DNA from 2 places in the Exiguobacterium sp. UBA6282 genome. Region 2 is predicted to be linked to the other one. Evidence: riboswitches for the same ligand, from Rfam matches in the RefSeq annotation. Region 2 holds a riboswitch; the other holds the start of a gene.

Region 1 (5,304 bases), on a different contig from region 2:
AGTGACGGTCGACGGGGAAGATTTAACACAACTATCACCAAAAAAATTACGCCAAGCGAAACAGCGGATCGGGATGATCTTTCAACACTTCAATCTATTGAATGCAAACACGGTCTTTACGAACGTTGCGAAACCACTCGTTCTCGCAGGTGTCAAGAAAGACGAGATTCGTCGCCGGGTGACGGAATTACTCGAATTCGTCGATCTTGCGGACAAGGCGGATCATTACCCGGATCAATTATCCGGCGGACAAAAGCAACGTGTCGGCATCGCCCGGGCACTAGCGACGCAACCATCCGTGCTCTTATGTGACGAAGCGACGTCAGCACTCGATCCTCAGACGACACATCATATTCTCCAGTTATTAAAACGCATCAATGCGGAATACGGGATCACCATTCTCTTGATCACCCATGAGATGGGCGTCATCCGGGAGATTTGTGACCGGGTCGCCGTCATCGAAGCCGGGAAGCTGATCGAGTCAGGAACAGTCTTTGATGTCTTTTCGAATCCGCAGACCGAGACAGCGAAAAACTTCGTCCGCTCCGTCATGCATGATGAAATTCCGGCATCAATTCGTCAGTTGATTGAGTCACGGAATGCGCATCCGATCTATAAGATTCATTTTCTCGGACATCACACCGGGCAACCACTCTTATCGCAAGTCGCAAAACGCTTCGACGTCGATGTCAACATCCTGCACGGTAGCATCACGGAGTTACAGGAAACACCGTTCGGTACATTACTTGTTGAACTGATCGGTGAAACAATCGAAGTAAAACGGGCCTTACAGTACATCGATCAGGCACAGGTGACCGTCGAGGAGGTGCTTGCTGATGCTAGTTAACTACAGTGATATCTGGACAGCATTTTTGCAGACGATGACGATGGTGTCAGTGTCGTTATTATTTTCGACTTTGATCGGTTTACCACTCGGCATCCTGCTCGTCGTCACCCGAAAAGGGGCATTGCTCGAGAACGTCCCGCTGTTCACATTCTTCAACAGTATCGTCAATATCTTCCGTTCAATTCCGTTCATCATCTTACTTGTTGCGATCATCCCGTTGACACGGTTGATCGTCCAGACGTCGATCGGAACAGAAGCCGCCATCGTTCCACTCGTCTTTTATGCCGCCCCGTATATGGCACGGCTGATCGAGAGTTCCTTACTTGAAGTCGACAAAGGTGTCCTTGAGGCAGCAGAAGCGATGGGGGCGACGCCATTCCAAACGATTTTCCGCTTCCTTCTGCCGGAAGCACTCGGTTCACTAATCCTTAATTTAACGATTGCAACAGTCGGCTTGATCGGGGCATCAGCGATGGCAGGTGCCATCGGTGGTGGTGGACTGGGTGACTTAGCAATTACGTACGGTTATCAACGGTTCGACACGAAAGTCATGATCATCACGGTCGGGATTCTCGTTATCTTAGTCCAAGGCTTACAGACGACAGGCAACATCGTCGCACGAAAAATCAGAAGACATTAATCAAGGGAGCGATTCAGCCATGAAAAAAGCAGTAGCGATTGGAGCAACATTAACGACGATTTTATTTGCCGGGTGCTCAGCATCAGGAGAAGAAGAAAAGACGATCAAGCTCGGGGTCAGTGGTTCAGACACTCAAGTGTGGGATTACGTCGCGAAAAAAGCGGAAAAGGAGGGCATCAAAATCGAGCTCGTCAAGTTCTCCGATTATGTCCAGCCGAACATGGCACTGGCTGAGGGTGAGATCGACGCCAATGCCTTCCAGACGATTTCCTACTTCAACGCCTTCAAGAAGGAACATAAGTTGAAGCTGTCGCCGATTGCGACGACCGTCATTGCACCGATGGGCATTTACTCAGATAAATATAAGGACGTCAAAGATATTCCAGTCGGTGGCAAAATCGCTGTTCCGAACGAAGCGACGAACATGGGACGTGCCTTCTTGTTACTACAAGAAGCAGGTTTGATCAAATTACCGGACGACTTTGACGGCAATGGATCGGTCGATAAGATCGTTGAAAATCCGAAGAAACTGAAAATCGTTCCGATCGTCGCTGGACAAACGCCACGCGTCTTACCGGACGTCGCTGCATCGATCATCAATAACGGTATTGCTGTTGACGCAGGACTAAATCCGATCAAGGACTCGATCGTCCATGAGAACGAGACAGCAAAACCATACATCAATATCATCGCGACACGGACGGAAGACAAGAACAAAAAAGAACTGAAAAAGATCGCGTCGCTTTACCAACAAAAAGATGTCGCGGCTTTCATCAAAAAAGAATATAAAGGTAGCTCGATCCCGACGTTCGTTCCACTAAGCGACATCGGCGAATAAATTCTAAAGGAGAGTGGATAGCATGACGACGCCAGTACGCACGACATGGGTAGAGACGATTGAACAGGACATCGAACAAAAACGGGAATCGTATCTTGAGACGAGCCACCGGATTCATGCGACGCCGGAAATCGGTAACGAGGAATTCTTTGCTTCGCGGCTACATGCAGAGCGTTTGACGGCAGAAGGCTTTACAGTAGAACTCGGCGTCGCAGGGCACGAGACCGCGTTCTTCGCGAAGAAGTCAAGCGACCGACCTGGCGCGACAATTGCCTTTCTCGCTGAGTACGATGCGTTGCCGGGCATCGGACACGCATGCGGTCATAATATCATCGGAACGACGAGTGTCGCAGCGGCGATCGCGGTCAGCAAAGTGCTTGATGAAGTCGGTGGGAGTGTCGTCGTGCTTGGAACGCCAGCCGAAGAAGGTGGGCCGAACGGAAGTGCGAAAGGCAGTTTCGTCAAACACCAGTTGCTTGAAGGAATCGATGCGGCCTTGATGGTCCATCCGTCCGGACAAACGCGGATCACGGGATCCTCGCTTGCGGTTGATCCGCTCGATTTTGCCTTTACGGGTCGTCCCGCGCACGCAGCGGCGACACCGGAAGAAGGCATCAACGCTCTCGACGCTGTCATTCAGCTCTTCAATGGGATCAACGCCTTACGTCAGCAGTTACCGGACGATGTCCGGATCCACGGGATCATCACGCATGGTGGCGATGCGCCGAACATCATTCCGGAATACGCAAAAGCACGTTTCTTCATTCGGGCGACGACACGGGAACGGCTGAATGCCGTCACGGAGAAAGTCAAAGCGGTCGCGCAAGGTGCGGCACTTGCGATCGGGGCGACGCTTGACGTCATCGCTTTCCAAAATGAAGTCGACAATCTTGTCTTCAACCGGACGTTTGATCGTCTCTTCCAAGAAGAAGCAGAGGCGCTTGGGCAAATCGTGCACCTCGACGAACGACCGGGTCTTGGATCGACGGACGCGGGTAACATCAGTCAAGTCATCCCGACAATCCATCCGTATATCAAGATTGGTCCGGACGATCTCGTCGCCCATACAGAAGCATTCAAAGAAGCAGCCCGTTCGGAAGCAGGGGATGAAGCGTTGATCGCAGGCGCTAAAATCCTCGCACGGACAGCACTTCGCGTCCTCGCTGATGAACGGACACGCGGAGCGATTGCCCAAGAATTCCACGACCGGAAGAACGGTTATTTGTAACCGGAACACAATGACTGGACGCACTGATATCAGGTGCTCCAGTCATTTTTAGTATCCAGTAGATCACGAATTGGGGAGGGGTAACAGAAGTGGAGCGAAATCATAAAAGAGCCAATACCGAAACATTTGCGCTTTGTTTTCTTGAAAAAGATATGCTAGGCTAAAGTTGTATAACTCAATAATCCAGTTCTTCGGGGTAGGGTGAAAATCCCAACCGGCGGTGATGCGATCGATCGATCGACGAGCCCGCGACCCGTGATGTACGCATCATGGCTGACTTGGTGAGATTCCAGGGCCGACGGTAAAGTCCGGATGGGAGAAGAACGAAACGACGCGATTCAAGCTGTTTTCTGAAAAAATGTTTTCAGGAGATGGTCTCTTTCTGCATGCGAAAAAGCAGAAGGCGAACCGTGTATTTCGTGAACCCTTCTATACAGACGCCCCTTTTTCAAGGGGCGTCTTTTTTATTTGAAAGGAGCGAACGCGATGTCACAGATGATGAGTTATGCCATGCAATTAGCACATATGTTAAACGGACAAACAAGTCCGAATCCAAGTGTCGGCTGTGTCATCGTCAAACAAGGACGCATCATCGGTTTTGGTGCGCACCGGTTTGCCGGTGGTCCGCACGCGGAAGTCGAAGCCTTGCGAATGGCAGGAGAGGCCGCCCGTGGTGCTGATCTCTACGTGACGCTTGAGCCATGCAACCATAATGGTAAGACACCACCATGTACGGAAGCGATTCTACAAGCCGGGATCAAACGGGTTTTCGTCGCAACGGAAGACAAACATGCGATTGTCGCTGGTTCAGGGATCAAACGGCTTCAAGACGCGGGAATCGAAGTCGAAGTCGGCTTGTTACGGCATGAAGCGGAAGTCCTCTACGAGACATTTTGGAAAACGATCGAACGGAAACGTCCGACCGTGACCGTCAAAATCGCTCAGACGATGAACGGGATCGCGGCAACGGGGGAACAGCGCTGGATCACGTCAGAAGAAGCACGCGCGAATGGTCGCGCCCTGCGTGGTCGCCATGATGCGATCCTCGTCGGAAGTGAAACGGTGCTCGTCGATGATCCAGCACTGACTTTACGCGCAGTGTCAGGTATCGAGCCGATTCGAGTAATCGTCGATCGCCGTGGTCGGGTGCCAGAGACCGCGCAAGTCTTTTGCGATGGAAAAAATCCAACGTACTGGCTGACGAGTGTTCCTCGGATAAGTCATGATCAAGTGACGGTGCTCGTCGGTGAATATGAGACGCCGGAAGCGATTCTTAAACGCTTATACGAACAAGACATCCGCAGCGTTTTGATTGAAGGTGGACCGACGATTCAAGCCACATTCTTTGAAGCAGATCTCGTCGACCAGATTGAAGTCTACCAAGCCCCGTCGATTTTTGAAGGGACTGCCTGGAACGGACGACATGATATCGAAGAACGTTTTCAAATCGATCAGATTGAAACGGTCGGACCGGATCTCCATCTGACGTACATCCGAAAGGAGGAGACGATATGTTCACCGGATTGATTGAGGAAGTCGGGACCTTAAAACGAAAGATTCCGCGACCGAATGGATTAGCACTTGAAATTGAAGCGCACCGGGTGCTCGAAGGAACGAAGATTGGTGACAGCATCGCCGTCGACGGGATTTGTTTGACGGTCACGTCAATGAGCCCAACCGGTTTTACGGCGGATGCTGTCCATGACACGATTCGTTCGACAGCACTCGGCACGTACCGGGTCGGAAACCCG
Region 2 (5,304 bases):
TTCCCGTTCCATGTATATAACCTCCACGTCACCAATGTGACATACTATTTTCAGCAAAAATCTAAATTGAGGATAACACATTGGTGAATGTGATGCAAATGACCTTTCTGCTTTTCAGGATTGCTGGATAACGATAAAATGGAGAATGTGAGGGGGAATGAAGATGTATTTCGTCAATCGTCAAAAAATCGAAGAGACGGTCGTCTGTTATGAGACAGCACTTCGACAAAGTAAGGAAATTACGGGGGATCCGGTGACGACGGCACTGGCTATGGAGCGGATCGGTTTTTTAGTCATCGAGAGTGTCATCGATATCGGAAACAGTATGATTGATGGATTCATCATGCGGGATCCGGGAAGTTATGAAGATATCATCCTCATCCTAGAAGATGAGAAGGTGATTGATGGACCGCTTGCGACGAGTCTGAAAAAGCTCGTTGCGTTACGTACGTTGATCGTCCGGTCATTCACACAGTCGAGTATGGCGGAGATTCGGGCGATACTTGAGACAGAGGAAGCAGAACTACGTCGTTTTCCGGAAGCGATTCGCCGGTATATCGAGACAGAACTCGGACCGGTGTCTGCATTTTTACCAAACGAGGAGTGAGTCAGGATGAAGGCAAAAGGCTATTTATTTGATTTAGATGGAACGATGTATAACGGAACGGAACCGGTAAAAGAAGCGGTCGATTTCGTCAATCGTCTGCAAGCAGAGGGCATTCCGTACTTGTTCGTGACGAATAACGCGTCGATGACGGCAGAAGCCGTGGCAGAGAAACTACGCGGGATGGGTGTTCATTCCGATGCGAAACACGTTTTGACGAGTGCGATGGCGACTGGCCGTTATATTGCTGACCTGTCACCAAAAGCGCGCGTCTATGCGATCGGAGAAACAGGACTGATCGACGCGCTTGAACGAGAAGGGTTAGACGTCGTCGCAACCGAAGCGGCAGATTACGTCGTTATTGGTCTCGATCGTCAAATCACGTACGAAAAACTCGCTGTTGGTGCACTTGCGATTCGTGCCGGTGCCCGGTTTATTTCAACGAACGGTGATATCGCGATTCCGACCGAACGTGGTTTCCTGCCAGGTAATGGTGCTTTGACGTCCGTCCTGCGCGTGACGACGGAGAAGGAACCGTTCTTCATCGGTAAACCAGAACCAGTCATGGTCGATATCGCGACAGAAATGATTGGTCTGTCAAAAGAAGACGTCATCATGGTCGGAGACAACTACCATACGGACATTCTTTTCGGGATCAATGGAGGTATCCGGACGATGCACGTCAATTCTGGCGTCCATACACCAGTCTTCATTCAAGGGCAGGATCGTCAACCGACATACATGGTTGATACGTTAGCTGAATGGATTCTATGAATCAAAAAATCCCGAACGAGAATTCGTTCGGGATTTCATGTATTAGAAGACTTGTTCGACTTCGACGACGCCAGCGACTTCTTCAAGAAGGGCACGTTCGATACCGGCCTTCAATGTGATTGTTGAACTTGGGCAGCTACCACAAGCTCCCATCAAACGGAGTTTTACGATTCCGTCTTCTACATCTACGAGTTCAACGTCTCCTCCATCACGAAGAAGGAACGGACGCAATTTTTCAAGAACTTCATTCACTTGATCAAACATTTCCATGCGTAAACACATCCTTTCGTATAGTTTCATTGTAACAGGGTTGAAAAATGTTCTCAATCTGGAAAACTTGTATACTAAAGAGGAGTGAATTGAAAAGGGGGACTTCAAGATGGAAATCACGGTTTACGGAACAGCGGTCACCTGTCCGAGTTGTGTCGGGGCACCTAGCTCGGAAGAGACATTCAGTTGGCTACAAGCCGTCCTCGGGCGGAAATATGAGCAAGCGATGACGCTTCGCTATGTTGATTTCGTGACAGCAACATCAGATCAATGGACGGAAGCGCTGAAAGAGGATGTCTATTTTTATCCACTGATCGTGCTCGATGATGAGATGATTGATGAGGGGTACGTCAAACTCAAGACGATCACAGCGGCAATCGATGCGAAGCTGGATCAGGCGGGATGAACGAAAAAGAGGTATCCCAAAGCTTGGGACACCTCTTTTGCTCATTTAATCTTTTTGTGTTTCCATAAGACACCGGACTTCAAGAGACGTGGGACTTTCCCCGTCAGTGCTTGTTTGCCCATGACGATTCCGAAACCATCTGATTTTCCGAGTGAACCGAGCATCCCGCGCAGTTTAATTTCTGGCAGCTTCGGTAATTTCTTTCCTTGCCACTTGGCTTGTAAGACATCGACGACTTGTTCTGCCTGATGTTCTGCGAGTTGACCACTTGGTGCATACGGTAGACTTGCACAATCACCGATGACGAAGACGTTATCGTATTCCGGTACGTGATGATGTTCCGTCAATTTGATCCGACCGCCACTATCCGCAGCAAAGCCGAGATCGCGTACAACTTTGACCGGCTGCGTACCAGCTGTCCAAATCGTTAAGTCGGATGGATACGTATCGTCGCCGTTTCGCACATCGTCCGCTGTGACGAGCGTGACATTCGAGTTGTTGATGACTTCAACGTCATGTTCCTCGAACCATTCCTGAACGTAAGACGAGACTTTATCGGATAAGAACGACAAGACGGATGGACCGCGGTCGAATAGACGAATCGTCAAATCCTTCCGGCTCTCATGCAGTTCACTGGCGAGTTCGACACCAGATAGACCAGCACCGACGATCGAGACAACGGATTCCGGTGACAGACCATAAATCGCTTGTTGTGTCTTCCGTGATTCTTCTAGTGTCTGGATGCTGTATGTAAATTCTTGAGCACCCGGAATGTTGTGGTATTTATCCTCGCAACCGAGGGCGATGATTAAGTCATCATAGAATAATTCTGATCCGTCCTGCAGATGGACTGTATTCGTCTCTGGTGAGATTTTGATGACATGTCCATATTTATAGGTAAGATGTTTCCCCTCCGGAAATTCAATCCGGACATCCCGATCTGATAATGTACCTGCTGCGAGTGCGTAGTATTCCGTTTTGAGTGCGTGGTACGGTAGACGGTCGACGAGCGTGACGGCAACTTCCTCGTCCTTGAATCGCTCACAAATCCGCATTCCACCATAACCTCCGCCGAGTACGATCAATTGCTTCATAACGTAAAATCCCCCTTAGTTCCCCTAAATCAGTCTGACCTTGTATAATACGACATGAGGCAGGTCGTTTCCTGCTTGAAGGAGGAAAAAAAGTGAATCCGATTATTGAATTTTGTATTAGTAACTTAGCGGCTGGTACACAGGTCGTCATGGAGCAACTTGAACGTGACCCGAATGTTGACGTCGTCGAATACGGTTGCCTCGGTTATTGCGGGATTTGTTCGCTTGACCATTTTTGTCTCGTAGATGGTGAGACCGTCGTAGGTGAAACGCCGGAAGAGTTGCTTGAAAAGATTTACCTGAAAATCGAAGAGAATGAGCTGTGAGCATGGACAGCCAAAAAATCCCCTCGTTCGTCTGAACGAGGGGATTCGTGTCCGTCAGCGGGCGCAGCTTTTCGGATCAGGCAGATTGTTGGCGGCGCATCATCCATGGGCGTAGTTTCAAGAACAATGGAATGAAGAGTGCCGAGATGAACAAAGCCTTGATGACGTTAAACGGTAAGATACCGGCAGTGATCGCTGTCCATTTGACAGCTGGATCCGCCATGTAATCCATACCGAGGAACCATGCATACGCTGGAAGGATCAAGATATAGTTGAGGATCGCAAGACCGAGTGCCATCGTGATCGTACCAGCGACGAGACCAGTTGCGAGACCTTGTGTTGATTTCTTTTTGTGGTAGAACCAGCTGACAGGTAGTACGAATGCGACGCCTGCAGCGAAGTTCGCGAATTCTCCGACCGGAACACCACTTCCGCGGAAGATGTAGTATAACACGTTCTTCAATGCTTCGACGATGACACCTGCGACCGGTGAGAACATGATCGCTGCGACAAGAGCAGGAACATCACTGAAGTCGATCTTCAGATAGTTTGGTAAGAACGGTAGTGGAAAATTGATAAGCATAAGAACAAATGAGATTGAACCTAACATTGACAGAGTGACCATTTTTTGTGTGCGTTTCATACGAGTATTGTCTCCTTTTGCTCGTTCCTCTCGATGAAGTATTGGCATGACTGCGACCATAAAGAAACCCCTATTGATCAGATCAACAGGGGAGAAGTCCGCATTAAATAAACCTAATCGATTATTGCAAAATCGATCAAATTCAAACTCATGCCGCCATCTTCTCCCATCCAGACTGTACTGTCGGCTCCTGAATTACACAGAATCAGCAAATAGCGCCCTATTCGCTCGCGGGCTTCAACTTAAAAAGAGTTGTTTACCGCCGGTCGGGAATTTCACCCTGCCCTGAAGATGGAACGATTATTTTATTGTACATACCATTTATACAACGAATTCAAGATAGTTTCAAGCAACTAGGTTTCGATTCGCTCAGAAGTTGCGTATACTAAAGAAAAGGAAGGTGATGACATGATCCATTTAACGGAGGCAGCAGCGCTACAAGTCCAGGACATGATGGCGCAGGCACCAGCAGATGAACGAAATCTTCGGATGCTCGTCCAAGGTGGTGGATGTAGTGGTCTGTCGTACGGAATGGGATTCGATCAACAAAAAGAAACGGATCTCGTTTTTGAACAGCACGGCGTGACCGTCATCGTGGACGAAAAGGATTATCCGGTCGTCAAAGGACTGGAAATCGATTATAAACAGTCAATGCTTGGTGGCGGATTCACGATCACGAATCCGAATGCCATCGCAACGTGTGGTTGCGGAACATCATTCCGGACAGCAACGAATGCCGGGACACCAGGTGGCTGTTAATGAATCCAATCGTGGACATCGTCCACGATTTTTTTGTTGCTCTCATACAGGAGACTTGTTGAGTTTACTCGAAATATTACAGAGAGTGAATGCTACTACGAACAGGGAGGGCTTCAGGATGAGAAAAGTATTGATCTTCGGGGGAACACGCTATTTCGGACGACGCTTAGCAATTCGTTTAGCCGATTCGGGGGATGATGTGACGATCGTCACACGCGGTGAGCATACTCCACCCGTCGCGAAGGGCTTGACATTTTTCAAAGGAGACCGAACGTCAAGTAGTACGATGAAGGATTTAAGCCAACAGCACTGGGATGTCATCTATGACAACATTTGCTTCACGCCGTATCAAGCAAAGCTCGCGATCGACGCGTTTGAAGGAAAAGTCGGACGCTATGTGTTGACGTCGACGATGTCTGTTTATGAAG

Evidence for each region. A riboswitch is a leader RNA that binds a small molecule or an ion and turns the genes downstream of it on or off. The one in region 2 is predicted to bind FMN.
Region 1: another riboswitch for FMN. It lies ahead of ribD (bifunctional diaminohydroxyphosphoribosylaminopyrimidine deaminase/5-amino-6-(5-phosphoribosylamino)uracil reductase RibD); the one in region 2 lies ahead of B2751_RS07895 (ECF transporter S component).

The regions. Positions count from the first base shown of each region.
Region 1 covers NZ_DJUM01000013.1:65,349-70,652, forward strand. The annotation lists gene B2751_RS03420 (methionine ABC transporter ATP-binding protein) at 1-847, shown strand, start outside; gene B2751_RS03425 (methionine ABC transporter permease) at 837-1,487, shown strand; gene B2751_RS03430 (MetQ/NlpA family ABC transporter substrate-binding protein) at 1,507-2,325, shown strand; gene B2751_RS03435 (M20 family metallopeptidase) at 2,348-3,553, shown strand; FMN riboswitch at 3,737-3,881, shown strand; gene ribD (bifunctional diaminohydroxyphosphoribosylaminopyrimidine deaminase/5-amino-6-(5-phosphoribosylamino)uracil reductase RibD) at 4,040-5,080, shown strand; gene ribE (riboflavin synthase) at 5,065-5,304, shown strand, end outside.
Region 2 covers NZ_DJUM01000024.1:28,829-34,132, forward strand. The annotation lists gene glpX (class II fructose-bisphosphatase) at 1-12, opposite strand, end outside; gene B2751_RS07865 (DUF86 domain-containing protein) at 164-607, shown strand; gene B2751_RS07870 (TIGR01457 family HAD-type hydrolase) at 614-1,378, shown strand; gene B2751_RS07875 (NifU family protein) at 1,421-1,648, opposite strand; gene B2751_RS07880 (DUF1462 family protein) at 1,758-2,054, shown strand; gene B2751_RS07885 (NAD(P)/FAD-dependent oxidoreductase) at 2,096-3,148, opposite strand; gene B2751_RS07890 (YuzB family protein) at 3,241-3,474, shown strand; gene B2751_RS07895 (ECF transporter S component) at 3,551-4,117, opposite strand; FMN riboswitch at 4,272-4,414, opposite strand; gene B2751_RS07900 (HesB/IscA family protein) at 4,526-4,876, shown strand; gene B2751_RS07905 (NAD-dependent epimerase/dehydratase family protein) at 4,995-5,304, shown strand, end outside.